Colwellia sp. M166: one gene and its partner. The protein of the gene in region 2 interacts with the protein of the main gene of each other region in a pairwise test. Links are inferred from orthologs where the notes say so. Each region holds a gene or a part of one and is shown on either strand. Other genes may lie near its edges.

Evidence for each region.
Region 1: the proteins of FGD67_RS09475 (region 2) and lysA interact in binary tests that used the Escherichia coli proteins (3 or more experiments, as listed by UniProt). The link is inferred for Colwellia sp. M166 from one-to-one orthologs.

The regions. Positions count from the first base shown.
Region 1 is NZ_CP040755.1:2,383,578-2,399,181, forward strand. Bases 11,213-14,093 are described here. They hold lysA (diaminopimelate decarboxylase), read right to left. Parts: upstream 13,338-14,093; coding sequence 12,087-13,337; downstream 11,213-12,086. Other genes in these bases: FGD67_RS10865 (DUF484 family protein), read right to left, coding at 11,213-11,218; dapF (diaminopimelate epimerase), read right to left, coding at 11,239-12,069; FGD67_RS10880 (lipoprotein), read right to left, coding at 13,349-13,519; cyaY (iron donor protein CyaY), read left to right, coding at 13,630-13,950; hemC (hydroxymethylbilane synthase), read left to right, coding at 13,972-14,093. Also shown: FGD67_RS10815 (DUF885 family protein), read right to left, coding at 1-1,006; FGD67_RS10820 (GGDEF domain-containing protein), read left to right, coding at 1,223-2,236; FGD67_RS10825 (DUF523 domain-containing protein), read right to left, coding at 2,253-2,714; FGD67_RS10830 (DUF3630 family protein), read right to left, coding at 2,844-3,149; FGD67_RS10835 (cytochrome c), read left to right, coding at 3,331-3,630; DNA helicase RecQ, read right to left, coding at 3,777-5,576; FGD67_RS10845 (thioesterase family protein), read left to right, coding at 5,705-6,160; EamA family transporter RarD, read left to right, coding at 6,257-7,183; uvrD (DNA helicase II), read right to left, coding at 7,493-9,667; FGD67_RS10860 (HAD-IA family hydrolase), read right to left, coding at 9,810-10,520; more of FGD67_RS10865, read right to left, coding at 10,532-11,212; more of hemC, read left to right, coding at 14,094-14,904; FGD67_RS10895 (uroporphyrinogen-III C-methyltransferase), read left to right, coding at 15,344-15,604. UniProt on the Escherichia coli protein: Specifically catalyzes the decarboxylation of meso-diaminopimelate (meso-DAP) to L-lysine. Is not active against the DD- or LL-isomers of diaminopimelate.
Region 2 is NZ_CP040755.1:2,076,787-2,092,391, forward strand. The notes cover bases 10,563-13,444. They hold FGD67_RS09475 (response regulator transcription factor), read left to right. Parts: upstream 10,563-11,593; coding sequence 11,594-12,295; downstream 12,296-13,444. Other genes in these bases: FGD67_RS09465 (M56 family metallopeptidase), read left to right, coding at 10,563-10,937; FGD67_RS09470 (Spy/CpxP family protein refolding chaperone), read right to left, coding at 10,949-11,443; FGD67_RS09480 (ATP-binding protein), read left to right, coding at 12,295-13,444. Outside these bases: FGD67_RS09425 (hypothetical protein), read right to left, coding at 1-3,002; FGD67_RS09430 (DUF4442 domain-containing protein), read right to left, coding at 3,314-3,799; orn (oligoribonuclease), read right to left, coding at 3,920-4,465; small ribosomal subunit biogenesis GTPase RsgA, read left to right, coding at 4,676-5,713; asd (archaetidylserine decarboxylase), read left to right, coding at 5,745-6,626; FGD67_RS09450 (glycerophosphodiester phosphodiesterase), read left to right, coding at 6,672-7,403; FGD67_RS09460 (BlaI/MecI/CopY family transcriptional regulator), read left to right, coding at 8,556-8,942; more of FGD67_RS09465, read left to right, coding at 8,976-10,562; more of FGD67_RS09480, read left to right, coding at 13,445-13,692; FGD67_RS09485 (alpha/beta fold hydrolase), read left to right, coding at 13,756-14,766; FGD67_RS09490 (cation diffusion facilitator family transporter), read right to left, coding at 14,777-15,605. UniProt on the Escherichia coli protein: Response regulator member of the two-component regulatory system CpxA/CpxR which responds to envelope stress response by activating expression of downstream genes including cpxP, degP, dsbA and ppiA.

The DNA of each region.
Region 1 (15,604 bases), 310 kb from region 2 along the record:
TAAGTAAGCCTTCAGGGCTGGTGGCATAAAATTGTTTATCTGTCCGTAGAAAGTTAACGAAATCAGCAAAATTGCCGGAAAAATTCAATTGTTGAATAATCTGTTCCATTTCAGCTCTAATACGCTGCACTTCAGCTATACCAGTTTTATGCACTTCATCCACAGAGATAGGTAAGGTAGTATAATGCTGTAAACGGTTGAGGTAGTATTTTTTACCATTAGGTAATGAGCTGGCAGCAATATTAGTTCTAGCATTCGGCTGATAACGTTGCACCATGTAATCGTAATATTTCTGATAGCTTGGCATAACAACTTGTAAAATAGTACTTTTGGCTTTAGCGCTTAAACTTAATTTAAGTGCTTCAGTAAAGTGTGGCGGCATGGTTAAAAACGGTTGATAATATGTGCTTAATGTCGCATCTTTTTTGATAAACGCTTTAATCGACTCTTCAAAACCTTCTAAAACAATTTTAGGCTGCGTAATTCCTGCTTCAATACCTTTGTCCATCCAGAACATTTGTTGAGAAAAATACTTCGGCAGCGCAGAGAGCCTTGCAAGATAATCATTATAATCCTGCGCTGTTTTAAAGCTAACTTGACGATTAATTCGACTGATCCAAACATGAAAGCCCGACTCAGCAGTCAAGGGCATGTAATGTTCATGATTACTATAATTATCAAGTTGGTTTTTAATGCTGTACGATAAAACAGAGTGATTGATCGCTTCATCTCTCGTCAACCCCTTTATTGCCACTTGTGCTAAACGCTGAGAAATAGCAAGTAAAGTCTGATGCTGTTGTTCTAGTTTGTCTGGTGATAAATCAGGTAGCTGGCGATTAGTTTGTCCGGCAATATCTTGATTAAAGGGACTTTGATGATCTTTAAAATATTGGTATTCTTCAATAACTTGCTTAAGATCATAATTAACTAATTCGCGCTGAGACTTAGGTGATTGGCAAGCTATCACAAGAAATAAAACAAACATCGTGGTTGAAAATGCTTTCATGACTAAATCTCAAATATAAATAGGATATCAATTAGCCCGATACCATAACAAAACCAATATATTTATAAAGTAAATGTTTTATCTAACACTATTTTTCAGTTCTTTATCCGTTTTATTACGACTTTAAATTGCTTTTACTCTGGTAGTTTTTCAAAAATTACTACAAAATGGTTTACTAGCTATGAGTAGCGAACTCCCTAACTTAAGGTTGGAATAGTGCAGTACCATGACTCTATAGAACAAGCCGAACAAAAAATGCACGCCGCCATAAAACAATTGCAGTTATGGCATATCCCAGCGACGCCAACCAATTACGCAGTCAGTTATCACTATCTCAACCAAAATTCAAAACAGCTAAATAGTGCCATTGAAAAGCAGCTCGCTACTGGAAAAAAAATTGATAACTTCTTTTTAGCCGAAGCTTATCGCCAATATGTGTTAAAACAGAGTGCTTTTCGAAGTGAATTAATTGATGATCTTGATGAGGTATTAGTCGATTTACATGCTAATAGCACGCAATCCTCGGTTTGTACTAATCATTTAATTAATCAATTGGATCACAACATCTCCAACTTGCAATCGACTAATAAAAATGAAGTTTTTAGCGCAATTAAACAAATCCGTCAAAATACTAAGCATTTTAAACTTGCACAAGAAAAGCTCGCTGAACAGCTACGGCTATCTCAGCGTTCGACTGACGCTCTACGTTCAGAGTTAGATGAGGTTAAAAAAGAAGTCTATTTAGATCCATTAACCGGACTCTATAACCGTAAGGCTATGACCAAGCATTTAGATACTTGGCTATCGAATGATCCCACCAAACATGTCGCGGCAATAGTGGTCAATATTGATCATTTTTCTCAGATGAATGAACGCTTTGGTCCATTACTCAGTGATGTACTATTAGCCAAAATAGCTAAAAAAGTAAGTAGTTATGTTGGTGAAAGTGGCTTACCAATAAGATCTGCCGGTGATGAATTTCTAATTTTGCTACCCGATGTAGAGCGTAATATTGCTGGCGAGATTGCGGAAAAAATTCGCCAGGGCGTCGAAAAACTAAGGTTTGTCAGTAGTAAGTCAGGTACCCGCTTACCACCAATGACACTGAGCATAGGGGTCAGCGATTATAATGTTGCCACCAGTGCCAATGCCATCATAAAGCAAACTCGAGCATTGATTAGCGATATATCTCAAACCCTAACTAACCACGTCAATATTGCCAATACTTAACTCAGCTGAATTCGGATTAACTAAGCTCAGCGATTAAAGAGAGTAAATTTTTTTCAGAAAATACTTTAATCCCATTGGCGCGCAACAGAGCTGTAGTAATACCTTGTCCAGGGACTTTATGTTGACTAAATTCACCATTATAAATGCTTGAGCTACCACATGATGGGCTTGACTCTTTTAGCAACGCATAACGGACGCCGTGTGCATGACAAAGTGACAACGCTCGTTGCGCCCCTAGCTCAAAGGCTGGTGTCACATCTTCACCGCTATTAGTTTTAACGATAATGTTTTCATTACTTAATTGAATTTCGGCTGGTGGCCTAGGAGTAGATAAACCTCCAGCTAATTCGGGGCAAATAACCACCAAGCGCTCAGCCGCTTGCCAACGTTTAAGCGTGGCGTTTACTAATAAATTATCACCACCATCATATCTAACCTTATGACCTAAAAAGCAGCTGCTTATCAGAATTTTTTCCATTAAAAGTTACCTTATTTCAAAGCTATTAAGTTGGTTCTCTCTCAGTGCTTATCAGCGGTTTGAGAACAACGATCATTTTTATAATGGCTGAGCATCAAGGTATAAACCCATTAAATAAGTCTTATAAGACTATGATAGAATTAGTTTAATTTCACTTAAACCTAGAATATCTTGCTCTGTAGCGCACTCTAACCAACAAGAGTGACTGTATTCTTCGAAGTTCAATAAAAATTCACTGACACCATAGTGTATTCTTACACAGTGAAGATCCGCACCTTGTATTGTTTCCATTACTTTTGCAGCAATCATTTGCACAAGATAGTCAATAATGACTGCCGTATTATCCATTGTCCATTCAACATTAAATTGGAACTGTAATACCCTTGAGTTAACTTCCTCAATATCGGTTATTTTTATAGCGTTTTTTGTCAACATAGGGCTCTACTTAATCTAGATTAGGGCTAATTAATTGTTTAAAACTTGTGCTAGCGCAACAAAGTAATAGATAATTTTTCATACTGGCATGATCCTAAAAAAAGCAACGACAACAGTTTACTTTTTACATATAATCAATTGAGGATCCTTTAATATTGTTTACCAAAGAGAGATTATATTTATGAAAAAACTTACTTTAGCTGTTGCCGCTACTGTTATGATGGCTTCACCTGTTTTCGCTGGCGACGCAGCTGCCGGTAAATCAAAAACTGCAATGTGTGCAGCGTGTCACGGTGCTGCAGGTGTTTCTGCTGTTCCTATGTACCCTAACCTTGCCGGTCAAAAAGAAGCTTACATTGCCAAGCAATTAAAAGATTTTAAATCGGGCAACCGTAAAGATCCAGTAATGGCTCCAATGGCTATGGCATTATCTGATGAAGATGTTGCTAACATTGCTGCTTACTACGCAAGTCTCAAGTAATTAGACTTTTTGTATAGTAGCATTTTCAAAATTTTATGATTTTACTCTACTGTACTGCATCTAAAAAGCGCTTTAATGCGCTTTTTTTGTCGCTGTAATTCAACAAACAGTAAGTAAGCGATGTCTAACTCAAAAGTAAACTTCATCTAGCTCTGGTGCTGTTTAATCAAGGACAAAAATGGCTCACCATAACGAGCAAGTTTAGTATCACCAATGCCACTGACATTGAGCATTTGTCGTGATGTTAAAGGTTTTATCCGTGCCAGCTCGGCTAAAGTCGCATCATTAAAAACAATAAAGGGTGCGATATCTTCAAGTTTGGCAATCTCTTTACGTAATGATCTTAACTTAGAGAATAAGGCTCGGTCATAAACTTTCTCACGTTTATTGCGTTGCCAGTAACTGGCCTTTTGTAAGCGAGGAGCCGCAAGCATCAACGGTTGAAGGCCTTTCAAAATACTACCAGCCGCTTGCGTTAAGCATAAGTTTGACTGAGCAGCGATATCTTGCTGTAAATAGCCTAAATGTATTAATTGCCGCACGATTGAAAACCAATAACCCGGCGTTTTATCTTTTCCGATACCAAAGGTTGAAACTTTATCATGGTTGAGTTGGATAATTTTGTCATTCAGCTCCGCGCGTAAAACAGCAACCACATGCTCTATATCGCCATTACCTTCAATACGATAGACACAAGAAAGCACTTTTTGCGCCGCTTGTGTGGCATCAAACTGGCTAGGTGGATCTAAGCAAATATCACAGTTACCGCAACTTTGCTCGGTAAATTCGGCAAAATAATTCAGCACAACTCGGCGTCGACAAGTTTGCGCCTCCACAAAACCTCGTAACGCCTGAAAGCGTTGTAATTCAACATTGACCCGTTGTTCATTTTCACCGTCAGCAATACGCTTATTGATACGTTCAACATCTTTTTCATCATAAAGAAAAAGTGCTTCTGCAGGTAAACCATCGCGGCCCGCTCGCCCTATCTCTTGATAGTACGACTCCAAGGTTCTAGGGGGCTCATAATGAATCACAAAGCGCACATTAGACTTATTAATCCCAAGCCCAAACGCTACGGTCGCAACAACAATTTGTATATCATCTTTCGCAAATTTATCTTGAATAATATTACGGATTTCTGCTTCTAAGCCGGCATGATAAGCGGAACAATTAATACCCGCTTCAGCTAAGCGCTTAGCTAATTTTTCAACCTGCCAACGACTATTACAATAGATAATGCCACACTCATCTTTACGCTTTTTGATATAGCCAATGGTTTGCTGTTCACCTTGATATTTATCGGCTAAGGTAAAGCGAATATTGGGCCGATCAAAGCTATCAAGATGAATGTAGGGGTCATGCAAGGCCAATTGTTGTAACATATCTCGACGTGTGGTGACATCAGCCGTTGCTGTTAGTGCCATCACCGGCACATGCGGGAAGTTTTGTTTTAACAGATGTAATTGGGTATACGCAGGTCTAAAATCATGTCCCCATTGCGATATACAATGTGCTTCATCAATGGCAAAAAGACTGACATCAAGGTGTGATAAACCTTGCAAAAAGTAATAGTTTTTTAATCGCTCAGGAGCAACATACAGTAATTTTATTTCACCTTGACCTAAGCGCCTAAAAATATCATTAATGGTATCGGCATCGAGTGAAGAGTTAACATAAGCGGCTGAAATTCCTTGCCTTACTAAGCCATCTACCTGATCTTTCATCAAGGCAATTAATGGCGAAACAACAATAGTAACCCCCGTCATCAAGGTAGCAGGCAACTGGTAGCACATTGATTTTCCGCCACCTGTAGGCATTAAGACTAAGCTATCTCGTCCCTGAAGTGCATAATTAATAATTTCTTCTTGCCCAGGACGAAACGTTTGATAACCAAAATGATGTTTAAGGGCTTCAGTTAATGTCGTAGGGGAAGTGGCTTGCAAGAGAGAATCTTCAGTAGATGAAATCAGCCGACATTTTAGCGCAGTAAGACCTTAGTGCGGAGATTTATTTTCAATATAACGGCAATTATTGTTATTCTTTTATCTCACTCGACCTAACAGGAAAGTTTATGACACATGAAGAATCGTTTCAGCAGCTAGCTCAATATTGGAGCCAAGCAATGCCTTTTAATCGATTATTGGGGCTAGAAGTGACAAAATTTGATAGCGAAGAATCTGCCGTCAGTATTGTTTGGCACGACAAGCTTATTGGTAACCCTGAACAAAGAATTCTCCATGGCGGTGTCACTGCATCAGCGCTAGATCTTGTTGGCGGCGTGGTAGCCGCAGCAAATATGCTATCTCAGCTACCTGAATTAACACCAGAAATAATTGCGCGAAGCCTAAGTCGCTTAAGTACCATTGATTTACGTACTGATTTTTTAAGACCGGGGCGTGGTGAAAACTTTATGGCAACGGCCAAAATCATTCGCAGTGGTAGTAAGGTTGCTGTTGCCCGCATGGAAATGCATAACGAAAAAGGCGATCATATTGCTTTTGGTACTGGCACTTACATGGTGGGGTAAAATTAACCCAAATATTTCTAACATCTCAATGGGTTGTTGAAATGATTAGTGCTATTATTAACGCTCTTATCCAATCTTAGCTATCAAACTTATTCCATGCCAACACCTGAAAAAGCAGCCTTACGCGCTGGTATTATTAGTGCTATATGCGCCTATACCATGTGGGGCATTGCCCCGTTATATTTTAAGCTCATAGATCATATTAATGCCGATGAAATCCTTGTGCACCGTGTTGTATGGTCAACGGTATTACTAACCTTTGTTGTGCTGCTTACCAAAAGATCGCGTTACTTTATTGATACTATTACACAACCTAAAATAGTGTTACGGCTGACTATTTCAGCAACATTTTTAGCCGTAAATTGGTTTATGTTTATTTGGGCAGTTAACAATGACCACTTGTTAGATGCTAGCTTAGGCTATTATATTAATCCGCTTTTTAGTGTTGCATTAGGGGTGATATTTTTAGGTGAACGCTTACGACCTTGGCAGCTCTTTGCCGTAGGGTTAGCGTTTGTTGGCGTTATTATTCAGCTCTTTATGATGGGCTCACTGCCGATAATATCTTTAGCATTAGCAGCCACTTTCGGTATTTATGGCTTATTACGTAAACAACTGCCTTTAGACTCTTTTGTCGGCTTACTGATAGAATCACTGATGATGCTACCAATAGCACTGATTTATTGGTTAGTATTTTTAAAAACCAGCACCGCTAATATGTTTGACAATGAACTATCATTAAACATGCTATTGATCTGTGCCGGCATTGTTACCACAGCGCCCTTACTCTGCTTTTCTGCTGCAACAAAACGTATGACGCTATCCGCTTTGGGCTTCTTTCAATATATTGGCCCTAGCATCATGTTTATTCTGGCGACATTTTATTATCAAGAACCGTTATATTTTGCTAAAATGATCACGTTTGCCTGCATTTGGACTGCATTAGCAATATTTAGCTTTGACTCAATAAAAGCCAGAAAACGAGCGGCAAAAAATTATCACCAGACAGCAAAAGTAGAATAAAAAACAGTTTTTTCTCATTTGTAACCTAAGAACTTTAAGAGCTATACGTGACAGCTTATCGATATTTTTAAAGTCTTAGGGACTGTTAACAGTAAAATAGATGACACTTGCCGTAAGCTGAAATTATATATTCGAGTAAGTAGTTGCTCAATTATTCGTATTGGAAAAAGTATAAGCAATGCTGACGGGCAAAATTCATTCTCACCAGTGGTAACAAGGCCCCAACATCTGCCAAACAAACCACCTGATTTAATTAAGTAACTCAACAAGCAGTTTTGACATTAAAACCCTTAGTTATTAATTACTTGCTTACAGTGTTTCCAAGTTAGCATAGGCAACCACGAGCCACTTGCAGCCTACATCAGCAAAATTAACTTGAATACGACTTTGTGGACCACTACCTTCATAGTTCAATACCACGCCATCGCCAAACTTTTTATGTCGAACATTTTGGCCTAATTTAAAGCCTGAGTTACCAAAACTCTCTAAAGTGATTGTTGATGAGAATCGACCTTTAGTTTTTGGCCTACTTACTTGGCTTTGTAAGCGAACTTCCTCGATGCACTCTTCAGGTAACTCCCGTAAAAATCGGCTAGCTTTATGGTTTTTCTCTTGACCATACAAGCGACGACTTTCTGCATGACATAAATATAATTTTTGCATGGCACGTGTCATACCGACGTAGCACAAGCGACGCTCTTCTTCTAAGCGACTAATATCTTCAACTGACTGCTGCGAAGGAAACATACCTTCTTCCAAACCAGCAATAAAGACTAATGGAAACTCTAAACCTTTCGCTGAATGCATAGTCATTAATTGCACAGCTGATTCATGTTCGTCAGCTTGTGATTCACCTGACTCTAATGCAGCGTGAGTCAAAAACGCGGTCAATGGACTTTGTTCTTCTTCAAGTTCAGGATCGACTTCAAAGGTCTGACAAGCGGTAACTAGCTCATTTAAGTTCTCTATTCTCGCTTCTGCACGTTCACCTTTTTCGGCTTGGTACATTGCTTTTAAACCTGAGTGTTGAATAACATAGTTTGCTTGTTGATCAAGGTTCAGGCTATTTGAATCATCTTCTAACTGGTCAATGACATTAATGAATTGTTGAATAACTTTAGCGCTACGGCCTTTAAGTTGTTCATTTTTCATCATCTGCTGACAGGCTTGCCACAAAGTGCATTCTAAGCTTCTCGCTGCATCGCGTACTAAGCTCAATGTTTGATTACCAATGCCACGTGTTGGTGTGTTAATCACACGTTCAAAGGCAGCGTCGTCGTCACGATTGTTTAATAAACGTAAGTAAGCAAGGGCATCTTTGATTTCTTGACGCTCAAAAAATCGTAAACCGCCATAAATTTTATAAGGCAGTTTTGCTTGAATTAATGCTTCTTCCATCAGTCGTGACTGAGCATTACTACGATATAAAATAGCGACATTATCCAATGAGCCGTCTTTTTTTCGCCATTCGGTGATACGTCCAGCAATAAAACGCGCTTCGTCAATCTCATTAAATGCGGTATAGATGGAGATTTTCTCTCCGGCATCACCGTCAGTCCACAAGTCTTTACCAAGGCGGTTGCTATTGTTGCCAATTAATTGGTTGGCGGCATTAAGAATATTAGCGGTTGAACGATAGTTTTGCTCAAGCTTAATGGTTTGTGCGCCATCAAAGTCCTGTAAAAAGCGTTGAATATTCTCAATTTTTGCACCACGCCAGCCATAGATAGATTGGTCATCATCACCAACAATCATCACGTTGCCACTTTTCTTGCCGAGCAAGTTTAACCACGCATACTGAATAGCATTGGTATCTTGAAACTCATCAACTAAAACATGGGCAAAACGCTGTTGATAGTGTTGCAATAATTCAGGATTATTAAGCCAAAGCTCATGAGCCCTTAGTAATAATTCAGCAAAATCGACTAATCCAGCACGATCACAGGTGTCTTGATAAACTCGATAAACTTTAACAAAAGTTTCTTCTGTGACATCAAATTGGGTATCAATATGCTGTGGTCGTAAACCTTCATCTTTTTTGCCATTGATATACCAAAGAAACTGCTTGGCTGGCCAGCGCTTTTCATCAAGCTCTAACGAGCGCACAATACGCTTAACCATACGAAGTTGATCGTCGGAATCAAGTACTTGGAAGCTTTGTGGTAATTTCGCTTCTTGAAAGTGCATGCGCAATAAGCGATGTGCTAAACCATGGAAAGTTCCTACCCACATGCCGTGCACATTACCATCAACGGTTTGCTCAACACGGGCGCGCATCTCAGCCGCTGCTTTATTGGTAAAAGTAACCGCTAAAATACTATGAGGTGATGCATGCTCAACTTTCATTAACCAAGCAATACGTTGTACTAAAACTCGCGTTTTACCACTACCTGCACCAGCAAGCACTAACATATTTTGTAAAGGCGCTGCCACAACATCTCGCTGCTTGTCGTTCAACGAATCAAGTAATTCAGAAACATCCATAGAAAGGTAAAATCAATAACAAAAATATAGCGCTATAATAGCAAGTTAAGCGCTATTTTGATAATGCAATTGGAAAAGCATTCAATAAACACTTTTACATTCTGACCAAGAGAAAAGCACTAAAGGTTTAAAAGACAATGGCCTATGAAACTATTTTTGTTAATTGCTCGACATTATCAAGTGCAATAGTAGGTAAAACCTTTAATGCTTTACCTACTTGATACGGATTTAACCAAGCCGTTTGGCAACCGGCATTGATCGCACCAAACACATCATTTTTCCCACAATCGCCAACATGTAGTAGCTGCTCAGGAGCTAGATGTAACGCCAGACAGGCTTTATCAAACATATCGCGGTCAGGTTTTAATTTATTTTCAATTGAGGCATGGAAGTGATGAGTAAAATACTGAGCAATACCTATTTTATCGGTATCAACATTACCATTGGTAATCGCAACTAACGGCATTTTAGTTTTAAGATAACCAAGAAAATCATGGGTATGCTGCGGCAGAGTAAAGTTACTACGTTGTTCAACAAAGTAATCTAGCGCATTATCCGCAAACATTGCCGCCTCAGCATCAGTCAAGCCAAGCGACAATGCACCTAAAAAGTAGCTTTTTTGTCGCAGTAGACCAACATCATGCTTTAATTCTGGTGCAAGCAGTAGCGCTTGCTGTCGAAAGGGCCACCAAAAACGAAAATCAAAAGCAGATGATTGAGCATTAAAAATATCTTTAAAATAACGAACCATTTTTGTATCGGTCGCCAACATGATCGGTTGATTACTGTAGAGCGTATCGTCTAAATCAAAACTAATAGCATGAAAAGGCTGTAGGCGCCGATAAAATCTCACAATAAAATGACCTAATAAAGCTGTTGGTAAAGTAGTTTTGCTACCAGTTTTTTAAATTGCCCTAATAGTAAGGTATCCATACGCGGATCAAAATGCTCAGCATCTTGGCTACTAATGGCTAAAAATCCAAGATCTTCTTCTAGGTGAGTTAATCGCACTAACACCACCGAACCGCTCGTCGGCTGAGAAAAAATCAATTCTTGTTCACTTTGTTGTAAACGACCGAAATAGTATTGCTCTTTACTTAATCTATTTTCAATGATTTCACGACAGTCGTTAATGATCAAAGAGCTGTGCTGAACGTCTGTTGGCTTGACTAACCATAGCTTCAATGAGTCTAATGACAACAACTGCGTAGTTGCTTGATGCAAACAATCCAATAACTCAGTCGCAGCAGTACAGTCTAATAAACGTAAATAGAGATCACTATACAATGCAAATAGTTGTTCATTCTGATTAGCAATCACCATTAATTGCGTAATTTCTTCTTCTAAATTATGAATTTTTTGTCGTTGTTGTGATAATTGCCGCTCGACTAAAGAGATCGTGCCACGCTGATGGTCTGGCAGCCTTAAACTGCTAACAAGTTCAGCTTGACGGTTAAAAAATTCAGGGTGCTGTTGCAGGTAACTAACGATTAATTCATCGGTTAGTTTTATATCGTCAGTCGACATAAGATTTTGATCATTTGATTGCATAGCTTTACTTTTATCTTGCTTTATAGGTTTATTTGACCGTCGAAAACATGTACGGCGGGGCCCGTCATTTTTACTGAATTGCCGGGGCCCTTCCAAAAGATTTTCAATTGACCACCAGGTAAATCAACTAACACTTGTCGATTGAGTTTTTTTTGCATTTGACCAACAACAACGGCGGCGCAAGCCCCGCTACCACAAGCCAAGGTTTCAGCAGCACCACGCTCATAGACACGTAGTTTAATATATTCAGGTGAAACCACTTCCATAAAACTAATATTGGCTTGTTGCGGAAAACGTTCATGCAGAGACAATGCTGCGCCCAACTTTGCTACCGGTGCCTTTTTTACATCATCAACCGTCAAAACACAGTGAGGGTTACCCATGGACACAACGCCACAAAGTACCGTCTCATCTTCACTACGCAAAATATAAGTACCTTCTTCTTTTTGCGCATTAAAAGGAATTTTACTCGGCTCAAATAGCGGTACCGGCATGTTGACAGAAACGTTGCCATCTCGTTCAATAAATAGCGTCATTTTACCTGATTGCGTTGACACCTTAATTTTATGTTTATTGGTTAAACTTTTTAAGCGGACAAACTTTGCAAAACAGCGCGCACCATTACCGCATTGCCCAACTTCACTGCCATCAGCATTAAAAATGCGATAATGAAAGTCCAAGTCAGGGTCATATGGCGGTTCAACAACCAGCACTTGATCGAAGCCAACTCCAAAATTTCGGTCAGCCAATTGCTTAATTTGTTCATTCGACAAATAAACATTTTGGGTCACATTGTCGAGCACGAGAAAATCGTTACCTAAACCGTGCATTTTAGAAAAATTTACTAACATCTATGCCTAATCTCACACTACAAAGGTAATAAGCTTTCGCCTTGCCATAATTGGCTTAACGCTTCACGTTGTCTTATCAAGTAACTTTCGCTTCCGTCCACCATCACCTCAGCGGCACGTGGTCGGCTATTATAATTAGAACTCATGGTAAAGCCATAAGCACCAGCACTGCGTATTGCAAGTAGGTCGCCAGAACGTATCGCCAATGTGCGGTCTTTACCAAGAAAATCTCCGGTTTCACATATTGGGCCAACCACATCGTATTGTGCACTAGCCACATCATCACGTTGTTCAACCGGAATAATAGCTTGCCATGCTTGATACAGCGCCGGCCTGATCAAATCGTTCATTGCCGCATCAACGATAGCAAAATTGCGTTCTTCACTGGTTTTTAGGTATTCAACTTCGGTCACCAAAATACCGGCATTCGCCATTACCGCTCTACCAGGCTCATAAATAAGTGTCAGCGCTCGACCGACTAATTTTTCAGCAATAGCTTTGGCATATTCATTCGGGTGCGGCGGCTTTTCATCATCATAACAAACGCCTAAACCACCACCGACATCAATATGTGAAAGCACAATACCTTGCTCAGCTAATTGGTCAACTAGCTTTAATACCCGATCAAGGGCATCTAAAAACGGCAATACTTCGGTTAGCTGTGAACCAATATGACAATCAACACCTTGAATATTAATATGCGATAAGGTCGTCGCATGTTGATATAACTCTGGAGCTTGCTCAATGCCAATGCCAAATTTATTTTCTTTTAAGCCGGTCGAAATATAAGGGTGTGTACCCGCGTCAACATCAGGATTAACCCGAAGAGAAATTGGCGCAATTTTATCAAGCTTTTCAGCGACAGCTTGAATACGCTCTAACTCTGCTGGTGATTCAACATTGAAACAATAAATACCCAGATTAAGCGCAAAAGCAATTTCATCTGAGGTTTTACCCACCCCAGAAAATACCACTTTTTTCGGATCGCCACCGGCCTCAATGACCCGCATCAACTCACCTTTGGAGACAATATCAAAGCCAGAGCCTAGGCGCGCCATCACATTAAGCACTGCAATATTACTGTTAGCTTTTACTGCATAACAAACAAGATGCGGACGCTCGCCTGCCGCTTGGTCAAAAGCATGCCAGTGGCGCTCAATAGTCGCACGAGAATAAATATAGAGTGGTGTACCGTATTGCTTTGCTAATTCAGCGACCTGACATTGCTCGGCGTATAATGAATGCTGTTTACGATTGAAGAAGTCCAATGCCGTTGCCCCTACTGTTCTAAACTGGTTTTATCCATACTTTTATCAGTTTCTTCACTTGTTTTTGCTAAGTTCTCTTGCTGTTGCTCAGGAGTTTGGTATAAAGGACCTTTAATGCCACAGCCTGTTATGGTTGCCAAACTAAGCAAACTGATGAAAATAATTACAATTTGTTTATGCATAATTGATTTATTCGATTTTTTTCCCATGATAGACGTTTTATAATCCCATGACCAATAATTACCAAGCAAAGATGAAAGAATCATAAAGCTCAGGTAAAAAGGAACGATTAATGAATGATAGTCAATACAATTTAGCTGCTGATGATATCTTACTTGCAGTAGAAGAAGCCATCGAAGATTGCGGCTGCGATATCGATTACGAAGGTGTTGGCGGCTTATTAACCCTAACATTTAAGAATAACAGTAAGATCATCATTAACAAGCAAGCACCCTTACACGAAATTTGGGTAGCAACGAAATTTAACGGTCATCACTTTCATTTTGAAAATGAACAGTGGGTTGATAAGCGCGGCGGCGGAGAACTGTGGCAGTTTTTATCTGATGCCGCCAGCAAACAAGCAGAAGAAAGCATTGTCCTCTCTGCGCAATAAACATTAAATAAGGTAATTGAAATGACGCAACAAACCGTACGTATTGCAACGCGAAAAAGCGCACTGGCACTGTGGCAAGCAGAGTATGTAAAAGCACAACTTGAACACTTTCACCCGGGCATCAATGTTGAACTTGTGCCGATGACCACCAAAGGCGATATCATTCTCGATACACCGCTAGCCAAAGTTGGCGGCAAAGGTTTGTTTGTCAAAGAGCTTGAAGTGGCGATGCTAGAAAATCGTGCCGATATTGCCGTGCATTCAATGAAAGATGTACCAGTAGAGTTTCCTGAAGGCTTAGGTTTAGAAATTATTTGTCCACGTGAAGACCCTCGTGATGCTTTTGTTTCTAATACCATCAATAGTTTAGCTGAGTTACCGCAAGGTGCTGTTGTTGGAACTTCAAGTTTACGTCGTCAATGCCAAATTAAAGCCATGCGTCCAGATTTAGATATTCGCGATTTGCGTGGTAACGTCAATACCCGTCTTAAAAAGTTAGATAATGGCGAGTATGACGCCATCATACTGGCTTCAGCAGGCCTGATTCGTTTAGAAATGCCTGAGCGTATTCGCGAGTATATTGCTGCAGAAGTCATGCTACCGGCAAATGGCCAAGGTGCGGTTGGTATTGAATGTCGTACTGATGATGCGACAATTAAAGCGCTATTAGCGCCTCTTGGCTGTGAAGAAACGCGTATTCGGGTTATCGCCGAACGGGCAATGAATCGTGCACTTGAAGGTGGCTGTCAGGTTCCTATTGGTAGCTATGCTGTACTTAACGGTCAAGAACTTCATTTGCGAGGTTTAGTCGGCGCTGTTGATGGTAGTGAAATACTCACCGGTGAAGTTCGCGGCAAGTTTGATGATGCGGAGCAGTTAGGCAACCAATTAGCAGAGGATTTATTAGCTAAAGGTGCCGATAAAATTCTCCGTCAGGTATACCAACAAGCTTAAATAAATCAGCTGCGTTCTAAAAATAGAACGCAGCCACGATTTTATCGGCAATAACAGACCAACCTAAGCTACTGCCAAACATTTTGCATAAAAATAATACCTGCGCGATACAGTACCATGGCGAATATTGCGAAAATTATCGATACTTTTAATGAAATAGCCAACTGCATTCATCAAAACATGGTATCAACGCCAGATAAATTGTATCTTAAGCATTCGGGCTTATTGATGTTTTAGTTTATAGCACTGTTGGATTTGAAAAATAGGCCCTAGTAACGCTTTATTGAAAATCATAGTAAACTTAATACAATATTCGCACGCTTACTGGCAAGCTAAATGTTTATGATTTTTGCAAGTTAACGTATGACGAACGCAAACAATAAATATAAGCGAATATATTCAATATCCCTGACACCAACATGTGAGATAGGATCAGTTCATGAGCGATAAAAAAGACCCAGAGCAAACTAAGCCTGAGAATAAAACATCAGCTATCAGCAGCAATACAAATCAGCAAACTGATATATCAACTTCAATTGATATTAGCTCAACGCTTTTAGAGCCATCGAATGAAGAATCAGCAAAAAATGATCATGCTTCAGGGAAAAGCTCTGACACTTCAAAAAACACAAGCCAAACCACATCATCAATAGATAAAAATCAAGATAAGAGCACAGCAACAGTGAAAAATTCTGCTTCG
Region 2 (15,605 bases):
CAAGCTTTTGGTAGCTGCAAGCGACTAATATCAGTTCTATTGTAATCATCATCTAATAACGAAAAAACACCGCGAGCGCTTATAGAAGACGCTTCTATCGTTAGTTGTGTCGGTAAAAACTCACTTATGACCACGAAGTAACGTCCCGACTGCCACAAGCTATCCAAACGCTCTTGCTGAGATACCAAAGTAATTTCCAGTCCAAGCCATTGCAATATTCTGATCAATGTCTGATGTTTGCTCAGCACAGTTATACCGAGCAAAACCTCTACCTGTGTTGAGACAAATTTAAAAGCTGAAAAACTTTCCGGCCCAAGCAAGACATTCATCTGCTTTGTATTATTTCTCAACTGAGCAACACTAGCTACTAGCTCTTGAGCAAACCAAGGTAAATTACAGTTACTGAATAATCCCCTGCTTTGCAATACATTACAGTCAAAGGGTTGAATAACCAATATTTTGGGTTGTAGCTTCACAGGTAGAGTTGCTAAGTGCTGGGTAACTAAATCATAGTCAGAAGCATAGACTTCCGGCGACAAAATAATGATATCAACACGATGATTGGTTAAATGCTTAATGCTTATTTGTCGTTGAAATAAGGACAGGTCTTGCATCGTTTCAATAACAGCTTTGCTATTGATAAATTGCTGACAAATTCTTGCACGGTTATTTTTATCTGTTGCAATAACTAAAATCGCGCATTTAGTCAGCTTCACCGAGACATCATGGTCATTTTGCTCAAGCTCTTCAATAATTGCTAAAGGTAATTGAAAAGAAAATTTCCCTGCTAATTCTAGCTGCTGACTGACTTTATCGCTGACATTAAAAACTAGCTGCAAGTCACGTAGATAAACTTGGCTGCTGATATCAACATCAATGCTTTTTTCATCGTCATTGGCTAATTGCTCAATAACTTGAAATAACGGCTTGGTATGCGATGTATTATTAACTTGAAAGCTCACTTGTACTATTTGCTGAGCGCTATTAACATCAATAACCTGAACATCTACCACAAGCTCAACACCACGCTGCTCAGTCAGCATACACTGGCATGTCGTATCAATCATAGCTTGAAATAGTTCACTTTCAAGCGTGACTAAACTCGTAACATTATCAGCAATATTTAAATAAATAACATTATTATTGGCCCGTTGTCGTAAACTAGCGCTGAACAAAGCCGTATGCATCTCATTGCTAAAGTTCACCGTTGAGAGGGTCAAGACAAAGTCATCTCGACGTAATTGGGCGCTAATTTTTTGTTGCTCACTCCAACAGAGTAATTGCAGTAATTGTTGATAGGCGTACTGCTCATCACCACTTACTAACGACAACATTTGCCTGTACTGCATAGCGGCACTTATCTGCTCGATAATATGTTGAAAGCTTGCCATAGTTGCCAGCTTGTCTGCCTGATTTTGCTGCTGAAGTTGTCGTCGCAATTGACTATTTTCATCTTTAATGAGTCGATAGGTTTCGGCATTAGATAAACTACCGCACCATGTGCCATCAATATATTCAATAGTTAGCTCGACAGCCTTTCCTTGTTTGCTCATTAAGGATGCTTTTTCAACACTGTGATGATCTTTAGCTCGTCGAGCAATTGACAGAATAACGCGAACCTCGGCTCGGCTGAAACAATGACGCCAATGTTGAGTGGTGAAGTCCACAGCTAAGAGTTTGCATAGTTGCTGTTGTTTTTTCTTTGACTCTATCGGCAGCTGAAAAAAAATATAGCCACTATGTTGAGACATAGCACCGACATATTTTTGATATTGTTGCCGTTGCTCTTGAAAATCAGTTTCACTGTGTTCAGGACGAAAAAGCTGCTTAATATAAGTTATAATTTCTGTAACTTCATGGCTGGGTATTGGCGTCAGTACTTCACCTTTCAGGACTAATGTTTTTACTGCAGCAATACTTTGCGCACCACTATGCTTTATTTTTTTTCGTATACTGAATAAGGCCATGATAAAAAAAACGACAAGCAGACAAAAGACAGCAATCACAATCCAAATAGTGTCCTTAGCCTGCAAACCTATATTAGCTTGTGATGACCAAACACTCAGTTGTCGCTCAAGCAATGAAGATTTAAGTGCTGGAATAATGAGTGTTTTATCAAGTAACGGCATCAGTTCAGCTTTTTGTTGAACTAATTCAGCTTGTAAAGTGTTTACCCTACGAAGCTGCCCCCGCCATTTAGCAAAAATACTCTGTTCACTAAACAACAAGGCATATAACACGGAAGATTGTTCGAATAGCGAGTTTTCTTGCTGATTTTTATCGACAATATTTGCTTCATTCGCCAACCATTGTTTTATTTCATGATTGGTTTCTTGCTGTATGTAATCAAAATTAATCAAGTCATATTGAAGATCAAGTTGATTAAACATCAGTAAAGCATTAATGAGAGCTTGCCGGAACTGACGATTAGTATCTAAGTTACTCACCAAATCACTTAGTGCCTTCGCGCGTATGGCAGTGACTCGATCCGTCAAGTTATCTTGCGTTATTTGTCGGTACAATTCTTGTTGCTGCTGGCTCTGCCTCACAATTACGGCCGATAAACTGTCAGCAACTAGTGTTAATTGTATGATTGCATTGTCTTTAAGTTGATTATTTCGTCGCTCACTATCGGCTATGCTTCGTACATTTTCAGCTTGCATTTGCAGACGCTGCGTTAACCGTACAATTAATCGTCGATTATTGCGACTTAAGACAGAGATATTTTTTAACTTATCATTAAGTATTTGGTAATGCTCACTAAGTTTTGTCGCATACTTACTATCAATCAACTCATTAAGTAGACGCTCATGCCCAATCAACAACAACTGCCGCTGATTATACTTTTCAATCGTCGGTAATTGCTGGTACTTAACAACAGCTAAGTCTTGCTCGTATTGAAAGTAAAGTGCGCCCCCTACAAAACAAAGTAAGAAGAAGCTCAAGCCCAATAACAAAAAGCGGCCTGAAAGCTGACGGTATAACGGCAGTGTTGAATCCATGAATGAGGTAAAATCCTAACAAGTCAAAGTAGTTTATTTAGCCAAATAACAATAAGGTAAGTATTTTAAATACTCGCCAGTTATTTGAATATATAACAGTCTATGGATTTCACTTCAATTAGCAACGATTAATCAGTAGGCCTAGCCATTTACTCATTGCTCTCATCATTAAAGCCAAAGTGGATATCAACATCTGCACATTCAAAGTTAATCCGAGCAATACTTTTCAAAAGCTCGGCAGCTATGAATGGATGACAAAAGACGCTGACAGGCCCTTAAATAACATTATTGAGTAAATAGCTTAATCCAGGTTATTTAGCTTTTTTTGTTACCCAAGCCCAGCTCATGATGCACACTATCGGCTGTTGACCTGACTCATCAGTGATGGTTACGACAATGTCCATATTGCCTTTTTCTTGTTTCAGCTCGAAAATTTGTGATTCAGAAATACTCGCAATAGCGGTTAAATCACCTTGCATTCGACGCTGGTAGTGAATGGTCATTGACTTTAATAAAGGCAGAGCAGTATCAGGTAGGTTCAGGCCAAAAACGATACCCGTTGCTGACTCCGCTAATAGTGCAGCGGCAATTGCATGTACGCCACCAATATGATTTTGTACTTTTTTATGGTTTTTCATCAGCAATTTAACTTGCTGCGGTTTTATATCAACAATAATAACTTTGGACGTGCGAGCATATTTGACCTGAGAACAGAATAATTGTGTAAATAAAAACGAATGACTAAATTTCGGTAGTTTCTTAATAGTATTAATGGCCCGACTAAAGCGATTACCCATAAAAGTCCTTAAGAGAAAATAATGCGGTAGACCTAGAGTGCAATACACTGGTCAGACCTACTAGGAATTTATAAAAAAAAGATACAATGCATCTTTTTATTACATTACTGCAAACTAAGATTAAAGCTTAAAAAAGTGTTGCTGATAAACCTTGAGTTCCGCAATAGATTCACGAATATCATCTAAGGCTAAATGCGCGCCCGTTTTAACCACTTTATCAAGCACTTCTGGCTGCCATCGCCGCGCCAGCTCCTTTATGGTGCTGACATCAAGATTACGGTAATGAAAATAGTCTTCAAATTCTGGCATGTACTTATTAAGAAAACGCCGGTCTTGCCCTATACTGTTACCGCACATGGGTGACTTACCTTTTGTAACATAAGGGGTTAAAAAAGCTAAAGTTTCAGTGCTCGCTTGTGTTAATGTCGTGACGCTCTCGCGACATCTTTGTGTTAAACCAGAGCGACCATGATGCTCAATGCACCACTGGCTCATATTTTCTAGCACATCGTCACTTTGATGAATGGCAAAAACAGGTCCTTCTGCCAATATATTAAGCTGACTATCGGTGACTATAGTAGCGATCTCTAAGATAACATCTGTGCTGGGTTCAAGGCCGGTCATTTCCAAATCTAACCAAATTAAATTGCTATCATTAGCGCTCATTGTTTTTCCTATCTCAATTAGTCTTCATCATGCTAACCTCTTGAAGCAAACAAATCTTGTCAGCTGTTGTCAGTAAGGCGCGATTACACATGCATTTAAATCATGCTTAAGTATATAATACGTGAGAATGTAGCACGATTGAATTTATTTGTAATTTGCTCAGGTAAGTTATCATAGTAATATAGAGTCGAAATAAAATGAGAATAATTTGTGGCTAAAGCCAAAAAACTAACCAAAGGTCAAGCACGGCAGATCAAAGCTAACCAAAGTAAAAAGTTACGCAAATCTACTGAAAAAGTGCAATGGCAAGATGATGAACTTGCTGCCGCCGAAAATGGTGTTGTCATCAGTCGTTTTGGCCAACATGCTGATGTCGAAAGTAGTGATGGTGAAATTTTCCGGTGTAATTTACGTCGCAGTATTAGCTCTTTAGTCTGTGGAGATAAGGTACTTTGGCGCAAAGGCAAAGAAACCCAACATAGTATTTCTGGCGTAATCGAAGCCGTGCACGAGCGAGATTCAGTACTGAGTCGTCCCGATGTTTATGACGGCGTTAAACCCATTGCCGCTAATATTAGCCAAATCCTCATTGTTTCATCAGTATTACCAGCCTTTAATGCTGATATCATCGATCGCTATTTAGTTGCCGCTGAACAAACCGGTATCACGCCAGTTATTTTATTGAATAAAGTCGACTTACTCGATGATAGCAATCGTGATGAAATCGAAAAACAACTGAATATTTATCGTAATATCGGTTATCAGGTTACTTATGTTAGTAACGAAACAGCTGAAGGCATTAGCGAATTAAAATTACAGCTCAGCCAACATACCAGTATATTTGTCGGTCAATCTGGTGTCGGGAAATCAACACTTACTAACACCTTAATGCCTGAATTAGGGGTGGTGACTAAAATAGTTTCAGAAAACTCAGGGCTTGGGCAACACACAACAACCGTGGCTCGATTATACCACTTTGAACAAGGTGGCGATCTTATCGATTCACCTGGTATCCGCGAATTTGGTCTGTGGCACTTATCACCAGAGCAAGTCAGTAGTGGCTTTATCGAATTTGATGAGTATTTAGGCACTTGCAAATTCCGAGATTGCAAACATCAAAGTGATCCTGGCTGTGCCTTAGTCGCAGCAAAAAATGCCGGTAAAATTCACCCCGAACGCTTAGCCAGCTTCCAAAAGATATTAGCCAGTTTAGGTGATAACACCTTAACGTCACGCTTTAATGATTAAACTGTAAAAACGAAAAAATTAAGGAAAAATAGTGTTAATTAATAAATTAAAAATCGCTTTGCAATACCTGATGCCAAAACACGGAATTTCAAGACTTGTAGGTAAGTTTGCTGCCGCCGAAGCAGGCTGGCTCACGACTAAAGCTATCAGTTATTTCATTAAAGCTTATGATATTAATATGGCTGAAGCTAAGCTAAAAAATGCTACTGACTTTAAAACTTTCAATGATTTTTTTACTCGCGAACTTGAAGATGGTGCCCGCACTATTCTTCAGGATGACAGCACCATTTGTTATCCTGTCGATGGCGCTATTAGTCAGCAAGGTCCTATTGAACAAGGGCAGCTTATTCAAGCAAAAGGCTTTAATTACAGCCTGGTAACCTTACTTGGTGGTGATAAAAACACTGCCGCACCATTTCAAGACGGTGAATTTTCATGTATTTATTTAGCCCCGAAAGATTATCACCGTATTCATATGCCAGTCACGGGTACTTTACGTGAAATGATTTATGTCCCTGGCGATTTATTTTCAGTTAACCCCTTAACCGCCAATAATGTACCGAACTTATTTTCCCGTAATGAACGGGTAGTCGCTATTTTTGACACTGAGCAAGGTGCTATGGCAATGGTACTAGTCGGTGCTACTATTGTCGCGAGTATTGAAACGGTTTGGGCTGGCACAGTAACCCCCCCCGCTGGCAAAGATGTCTTTCGTTGGCAGTACCCTACAACTGGCGCGAGTGCTATAACCTTAGAAAAAGGTGCCGAAATGGGTCGATTCAAGTTAGGTTCAACGGTTGTCACCACCTTTGCACCTAATATGGTGAGGTTTAATCAACAAGCAGGACCTGAAACCGTCACTCGTCTTGGCGAACATTATGCCGATTTATTAAATCCCATGACAAGTAATTAAGTCGTGCTCGATGACTGTCATTCTTAGCCATCTAGGCAATAGAAAATGCTAGTAATTGCCCATAGAGGTGCTAGCGGTGAGTTTGCTGAAAACTCACTTTTAGCATTTCAACAAGCAATATTACAAGGCTGTGATGGTATCGAGTTTGATGTGCAATTTCATCAAGCCAGCGGTGAATTTATTCTCCTGCATGATAGTTACCTGTACAACGGTGCCGCGAAAGTTCACTTTAATCAATTGCCACTGGCTGAACTTATCAGTGCTAGATATAATATCTGTACGCTAAATCAAGCTTTAAAGTGTATCAACACTCAGTGTTTGATAAATATGGAATTGAAATCTGTCGCGCAAGGCACTCAGCTTGCTAATGAAATGCAAATGCTTATAGCATTACTGCGAAACGCAGAGCTGAATAATGAAATCACTTACTCACAAATCATTATTTCTTCTTTTAATCATCATGCTCTTACCTATGCCGTTGAGCATCTACCCAAAATCACTACAGCAGCATTAATTGCCTGCTGCCCAATTGATTATGCTAAGTTTTGTATCAAGCTAAAAGTTAAACTGTTAAACCTTACTATTGACTGTCTCAATACTGAAATCGTTAATGACGCTCACCGTCGTGGCCTGAAAGTTTGGGTTTATACGGTAGATAACCCTGAGCAAATCAAACAGTGTTTACAATACCAAGTGGATGGTATTTTCAGTAACTTTCCACACCGTTCACGCCAAGTTATCTCATCAGTTAACGAATATCAGCAAAACCCTGAATAACTATAACTTTTAATTTTTTTTGCTAATTAACCTCAGATCGGGTTAAGCCCTAACCATAGCATTCTTCTCTACGTCACTAATATTAAGGGTTGGCTTATTTTCTTTAAGGCAATAAGCCACTAAACCTGCCAGTAAATTCAACATAAAACTATTAGGGCTACGATGACGCGAATGCTCTATTTGAGATATATTCTTCAATTGATCATTTATCGTTTCAATAATAAACCGTCTAGATAACATTGCTCTATCCCATAACGACATAGCTTTGGCTTTCATATTACGGCGCACGGTTGTTATCAAATCAACTCCTTTTTCCTTCAAACCAACTGTTAATTTTTTTGCTTATATAGCCTTTATCTGCATATAACTTCCCTTTTAAGTTTTTAGCTAAGGCTAATACGGGCTTTGTGTCGTGAACATTGCCAGTAGTTAATTTAGCCTCAACTATTTCACCTCTAAAGTTAGTGACTAAATGTAGTTTGAACCCATAAAACCAACCCATTGTTCCTTTGCCCCGTTCGGCTATACCGTCAAATGTTTTATGTCTAGGAATTCTTAAGTTATGGCATACTTTTATGCTTGTAGAGTCAATAAACTCAATACCTGTAGACTCACCTTTAAGTATTGAAAAGTAGCTAGAAAGTGGAACGACCGCTTTAGGCATCACTTCTAAAAATCGAGTGTAGCTCAATAAGCTAGGGAAATGTGAACGATAAAACTTAGCAATATAACCTTTATAATAATTTTTAAAGTCGCGATGATTTGATGTATGAAAAGCAATTAATATAGTGATTATCTCACTCATAGCCATACGGCATGGACGATTTCGCTTGATACTTCCATCAGCAATTAATTGTTTCTCCCATTGTGGGATAAATACGCGACAAAAATCATCGACATCACAGAATATTTCAACTAGTTTATTCATGCCCGTTCCTTATTATCTTTCTGTTTTTTCTTGGTCGAAAGATCGGATCGTGGAACGGGCACTTAGTTCAATTTAATTAATTCTTATCCCGAGCTGAGGTTAATTAATCAAAACAATTTTGCAATTACTATTGCTCATTTATTCATCTCAAGCTAGGATGGTCGGAATAATATACGAGCATATTCGTATGATAATTCTGAAAATATTCGCCTTAAGGAATCTCAATGTCACGAGATAAATCAGATATTAAACCAACGGAAGCAGAGCTAACGTTACTTAATATCCTTTGGAAAATGGGACCTGCCACGGTTCGACAAATTCATGAAACAGTTAGCCAAACTCAAAAGACGGGCTATACTACAGTACTGAAAATATTACAAATAATGCACGAAAAAGCCTTGGTTATTCGTGATGAAAGTAATCGAGCACATGTTTATGCTCCGGCGAATAGTGAGAGGGTCACACAATCGTCTTTATTGAAAGATTTAGTCTTAAAAGCATTTGGCGGTTCAACCTCAAAGTTGGTGATGCGTGCTTTAGATAACTCGACAAGTAAAGAAGAAATTGAGGATATTAGACAGTTACTCAATGAGCTAGAGCAACAATCATAATCAATTAAAACTCAAAGGTAATTCAAACTATCCATGATGCAGGAAAGCTTAATAAATAGTCCATTATTAGCTGGTTTAGCCATCACTCTTATCCATTTTTTATGGCAAGGAGTTTTGGTTGCATTAGTATTAAAAATATTACTGTCATTAATCTCCTATAAAAAGTCTCAATTACGCTACGCGCTAAGCTCTATGGCGATGCTAGCCAATTTAATTTTACCTGCCGTCACATTTTTTATTATTTACGATATTGAATACCGGCAAGTAGCCAACTTTGTACATGCATTGCCACTGGTAGATCAAAGTCTTTACCTAGAGCAGATACAAGCAAATGTTTGGTATATTGAATGGCTGGAATATTTACCAGTACTTGCCATGCTTTGGCTTGCTATTGTTTTCACACTTGCGCTTAAGTTAACCATCGAGCTATACAATGTGAACAAACTACCAACTCAAGGTTGCACGACCGTTGATTTAGCGCTGCAAGTTCGTTTTGAGGGCTTAATCAATAAAGTTGGGCTATCAAGAAAAGTAGTCTTATTAGTCTCTAGCAAAACCAATGTGCCAATGGCTATAGGTTGGCTAAAACCGATAGTACTTATTCCTTTTAGTATGCTTTCGGGATTATCACCACAACAACTAGATATGCTATTACTGCATGAACTAGCCCATATTCGACGCCATGACTATCTGGTTAACTTTCTACAAACTCTGGTTGAAATTCTTTTATTTTTTCATCCTGCCGTGAGTTGGGTTTCCAAACAAATGCGCAATGAAAGAGAATACTGTAGCGATGATATTGCCGTGCAGCATAGTGGTAGTCCACTTGCCTATGCACATACCTTGGCTGACACCGCATCGTTATGCCAAAAACACCGTCACCACACCATTCCTAATATGGCTATGGCGGCCTCTGGTGGTGATTTAAAACAACGTGTTATGAGATTATTAGATCAACAACATTGTACAAAAAGCACCGATTCCGGCAAATGGTTAGCATCTTGCACTGTATTGCTCGCTATTGTTTTTCTATTTTCTAAATACTCATTGACTTTGCCGATCATTGATTTGCAATCGGGCAGTATTTCAATTCAAAATTCACCTAAAACACTCAGAGAAAGTTTAATAACTTATGCGCCTTTAACTTTTCAACCGGCCCAATCTAATACCTCTCTTGCAAGCCAACTATTAGCTATTGAGGATTCAAATAACCGTCAAGAATCTATAGCAAACAGCCGTGATGTTTCACTTCAGCAGGCAATAAAAAAAGATAACGCTTTTACAGTAAAAGCACCTTTAGATAAATCTAAGCCGACTAATGAGCACAAAACCACAGCTTATTATAATGAACTGCCGATTGTTCGAGCCAATACAGACACTAAAAAGAATACCAACCAGCACCATGCAGAGTTAACGAGTCAAACACACACCAGTGATAACCTTAATAGCAATAGCCGACGAACAAAGTCAATGTCCGAAATTGCATTCGAACGAACAGATTCAAAAAATACGACAATAAAAGCAAATCCCTACGCGCAGCAACTTGCTTCATTGTTAACCGAACCTAAGGTGTCTCAATATGATAAAATAGCTGCGTTAAACAAAACTCATGATGGCATCGACCAACAGTCATCAGTGAACCAGATAAACAAGAACGGACCTAATCAAGCCATGCTAGCTGATAAAGCCAGCAAGGTATTAAAACTCAACCCGACAAATATTGCCGCTAAGTTAATCAGCTCTGTTGAACCTAAATATCCTTCTTCTGCGAAAAGAAAAGGCATAGAATTAGAAATTATGGTCAAGTTCAACATCGATAAAAACGGTTTAGTAAAAGATCTGCAGTTTGAAAGTAAAAGCAGAAGTAAAGCAAGTTACTTCCGTAACACCATCCGTAACGCCATGGAAGAATGGCGCTTTCTACCGGCCAAAAAAAATGGCCAAGTGGTAGAAAGCAAAATGTCTAAAATATTCTCATTTAGCCTATTAAGCTAAACTCAGGCTTATCAACCTCGCCCTTTATGCTGTTGTATTTTTGTGAACTTCTTTTGTTGTTCAGGCGTTAATACTTGCATAATTTCGTGATGAGTCTTAGCCTTTTGCATAGCCATCTCTTGAAAACTCGGTTGGTATTCTGCATAGATAGCTGCAAAGCTGTTTTCATCGAAATCACTTGCTAGCATCAATGATTCAACTTGCTTTTTAAAGCCAGCAAGCGGATCTTTTTGCTCTTGGCGCTTAGTTTTCATATTAGCGAAAATAGCTTTAAGCTTAATTTCCTGCTCTGAACTTAAAGCTAGTTTTTTAACTAAGCGATGAAAGTGCTTTTTCATTTTGTTATGATGCTTACCGTGTCCTTCACCCTTTTGGTGCTGGGCACTCGGATTATTTTCTTCATTTTTGTGACCAATAGCGTTCACATTAAGGCTAGTCATTGTCAGTGCGATAACAGCCATCGCAACATACGGTTTGATTGTTGAATATAGTCTTTGCATTTTCATAAATTGTACTCCTCAATTAATTCAACACCAGTATAAATTGCACAACGAAAAGAAACGCAAACCAACGTAAATGTTATGTAAAGATCTTAAAAAGTCGTAAATATATACGCTATTATGGCAATAGATTATTAGCGGTTAACGAGAGCAACAATGAAAAAGCATAAACTTTTATTAATAGATGATGATAAAGAGCTCGCTGATTTACTATCTGATTACCTTGCGACAGAAGGTTTCGAATTAATTTGTTGCCATGATGGTATAACAGGCTTAGAAAAAGCATTTGATGATAATATTTCATTAATTTTATTAGATGTTATGATGCCCGGATTAACCGGTTTCGAAGTATTAAAAGCCCTCGGCGGTAATCATAAAACCCCTATTTTGATGCTGACCGCTAAAGGTGATAATGCCGATCGTATATTAGGATTAGAGCTAGGCGCTGATGATTACTTACCCAAACCGTTTCAACACCGTGAATTATTAGCACGAATAAATGCTATTTTACGCCGAATCAACATTGTGCAAAATAGTAAAGTAGCAAGCTCATCATTGAAAGTTAACGGCGTAATGCTTAATCATGCAACACGACAGGTTAGTTGTCATGATCAACAGATAGAGCTTACCGGTACTGAATACCAGATCATTGAATATTTAATGTCAAAGCCTGGCAGTATTGTCAGTAAAGATGAAATATCAGAGCAAGTACTCAAACGAAAGCTAAGCGCTTTTGATCGCAGTATCGATATGCATGTCAGTAATATTAGACGAAAACTGTTACCTTTTAGCCCAAATGACAAGCTTAAAACGATCCGGGGTGCCGGTTATATTTTCTTGGCAGGAGAGCTAGCGTAATGCTAAAACTTAGAGAGAAATTTTCTTCTATTGGTGCGAAATTATTTATCTGCTTTTGGTTAATTGTCATATTAACCATTGGCATCACTAGACTGGTTTCCGAACAATTTAGAACCAAAAGTTTTATTGCCCCTAGTCACCATTCCGATATAGCGAGAATTAAGCGACTTGACCTCTTAATTAAACGCAGTCCACCAAAAACGCCGCAGGCAACATTGAGTATTTTATCAAGAAAAGCAGATCGCGAATTACTGTTAAAAAATATGCAAACTAATCAAATACACTCATCAAAAAAATGGCAAATTGAAAACTTAAAAAATTTTTTGAGTGAAAACAATTTGGAAAGCCTCACGACGGTAAAGTTTGAATTTTATCGAATGACCGGCCCCTTAGCCTTTGATATTGCAGGTACACCTTATCAATTATTTCTTGCAAGCCGTGATCGAAAGCCTCCCTTTGGCGGTTTAATACAACATATTCCGACTTGGATACGTTTGGCTATTCCTATCATCATCAGTTCGATTTTACTTTGGTTACTCACTCGTTCGTTCACAAAACCACTGATAGCAATGCAAAAAACCGCCACCCGCTTTGGCGATGGCGAATTCAGTGCTCGCGTACCTTTAATTGCACAGCGCAATGATGAAATTGGTACTTGTGCAGCCAGCTTTAACTTAATGGCGGAAAAATTGGAACAAAATATTGGTTCTCATCAAAGACTTATGGCTGATGTTTCGCACGAACTTAGATCACCAATGACTAGATTACAAATTGCCCTAGGCTTGGCGCAACAAAAAGACATAGAGCAAGCGACGCTTCATAAGCATCTACAACGTTGTGAACTAGAAGTGGCTAGGCTCGATGAAATGATTGGCAATGTTTTATCTTTATCGCGTTTAGAGAACACCATAAGCCAAATGGAGTTAATGTCTGTCGACCTTAAGCAACTCTTAATACTTTGCATCGAAGATGCGCAATATATCGCCAATGAAAAATCTATTACCATTAACTTTCACAGTGAAAGCACGGCTTTAATCCAAGCAGATCCGACACTTTTATCCAGTGCCTTTAATAATATTTTGATTAATGCGGTAAAATATAGTCATGGCAACGATGAACTTAACGTCTACTTGAATAAAACAAATACTAATTTTATCATTGAAATTGTCGATACTGGCACTGGAGTTCCTGTCGATGATTTGCCTAAATTGTTTGAACCATTTTACCGAGTAGCGCAGGCACGCGATCGAGCCACCGGTGGTACAGGTTTAGGTTTAGCAATAGCCAAACAAGCTGTTATTGCCCATAATGGCATTATCAGTGCAAGCAACAATACAAATAATGGCCTCACTGTGACCATTAAACTACCGATAGAGAGTAGTAAAACACGACTTTAAGTATTGGCTAGTAAGTAACGGCTAGTTTTATTTTCTATTTATTGCCTTATAAGGATTAGCTCATTGACTAGCGCAGCAAACTTAGTAAGTAAGCGTGCACTCACTGCAGAAAAAATTGCCGCCATCAAAAAGTTTTGGCAATCTATCCACCAAGCCTCATTCACTACCGTTGATCAGGTTGATATTGCTTATGCCACTAATTTTACACGCCCTGATAAGCCTTACCTTGCGATTGTTCCCGGTCGTTCAGAAAGCTACTTAAAATATCAAGAATTAGCTTTTGATTTAGATGCTTTAGGCTATGACTGTGTGATTATTGATCATCGTGGCCAAGGGCTTTCTATGCGCTTAACAGCTAATCGTTTACAAGGCTATGTCGAGAGTTTTGATCATTACGCGCGCGACTTACATCAATTACTCAGTCAAGTTTTACCCGTAACGTATCCACAACATCAGCAAAACTCTTTTATGCTGGCACACTCAATGGGCGGTGCTATTGCGTTAAGATATCTTCAGATTTATCCTAACAATATCAAAGCATTAAGTTTAAGTTCTCCGATGATCGCTATCGCAAGTAATGGTCTGCCAACTTGGTTAGCTAAATTTTTAGTCACAACAGGCACGATAATAAATAATTGCCTGTCCAATACTCCGTGGTATTTTCTCGGACAAAGCGATAGCAATCTAAGTTCATTTGATGAAAACCGTTTAATGCACTCACAACCGCGTTTTCAACGTTTTCGTGATTTGTATCATCAACGCCCAGAGCTAAAGCTTGGAGGGGTGACATTTCATTGGTTGCAACAGGCAATGAAAAACACAGATAAACTATTCATTGACTTGAAAAAATTATCATTGCCAATACAGCTGATGCAAGCAGAGAAAGAGTGCATTATTGCTAATAATGCCCAGAATAATTTTTGCCTACAACTCAATAAACTTAAGCCAAGTTATTACCCTGAAGTTAAGCCGATAGTGGTATCTGGCGCCTATCACGAACTATTTTTTGAGATCGATCAATACCGTGATATTGCAATAAATAATGCTATAGCTTGGTTTGCTCAGCATCAATAACGACTCAGATTTAATCGCTCACAAAGCTTTTTTTTTTGTCTGAAGGCTTAACCACTGACAGTGGATCATGATGAATAAAGACCTCACAGGGTGCCAATGCTCGAATAATTTCACTTTCAATAGCCTCACCAATACCATGAGCTTCGAGCAATGATAACTTTTCATCTAACTCTAAATGAAATTGAATAAAGCGATCAGGACCTGCTTGCCGTGTGCGTAATTCATGTAAACCATGCGCACCTTCATGTGCTAATACAATTGTTCTAATGGTTTTTAGCTCTTCATCTGTCAGTTCATGATCCATTAAATGATGAACACTGGTCCAGATTATTTTACCCGCACCTATTAATAGAAATATCCCCACCGCAACAGTAAAAACGCCATCAGCTTGTAGCCAGTAGCCTTGACTTAAAAATAGCGCAGCGAGTACCCCTAAATTCAATAATAAATCTGATTGATAATGTAGAGCATCGGCACTAATCGCCACAGATTTAGTGCGCTTGATAACGTATTTTTGTAGCATCACTAAAGACAATGTCATCACAATGGCAATGATAGAAACAACCATACCAACTTCCGTTCGTACGATCTGCTGTGGGTTAATAATACGATCTAGGCCATTAAACACCAATAATAATGCTGAGCCGAGCACAAACGCAGCTTGTACTAAGCCAGCAAGACTTTCTGCTTTACCATGACCAAATTTATGTTCTTTGTCTGCCGGCGCCAGAGCAAAGCGCAAAATGACCACATTCATAATCGAGGCAAATAAATCTAGAATTGAATCCGTTGCTGAGGCAAGCATAGCGCTCGCATCTGTAGCAAACCACGCATATAGC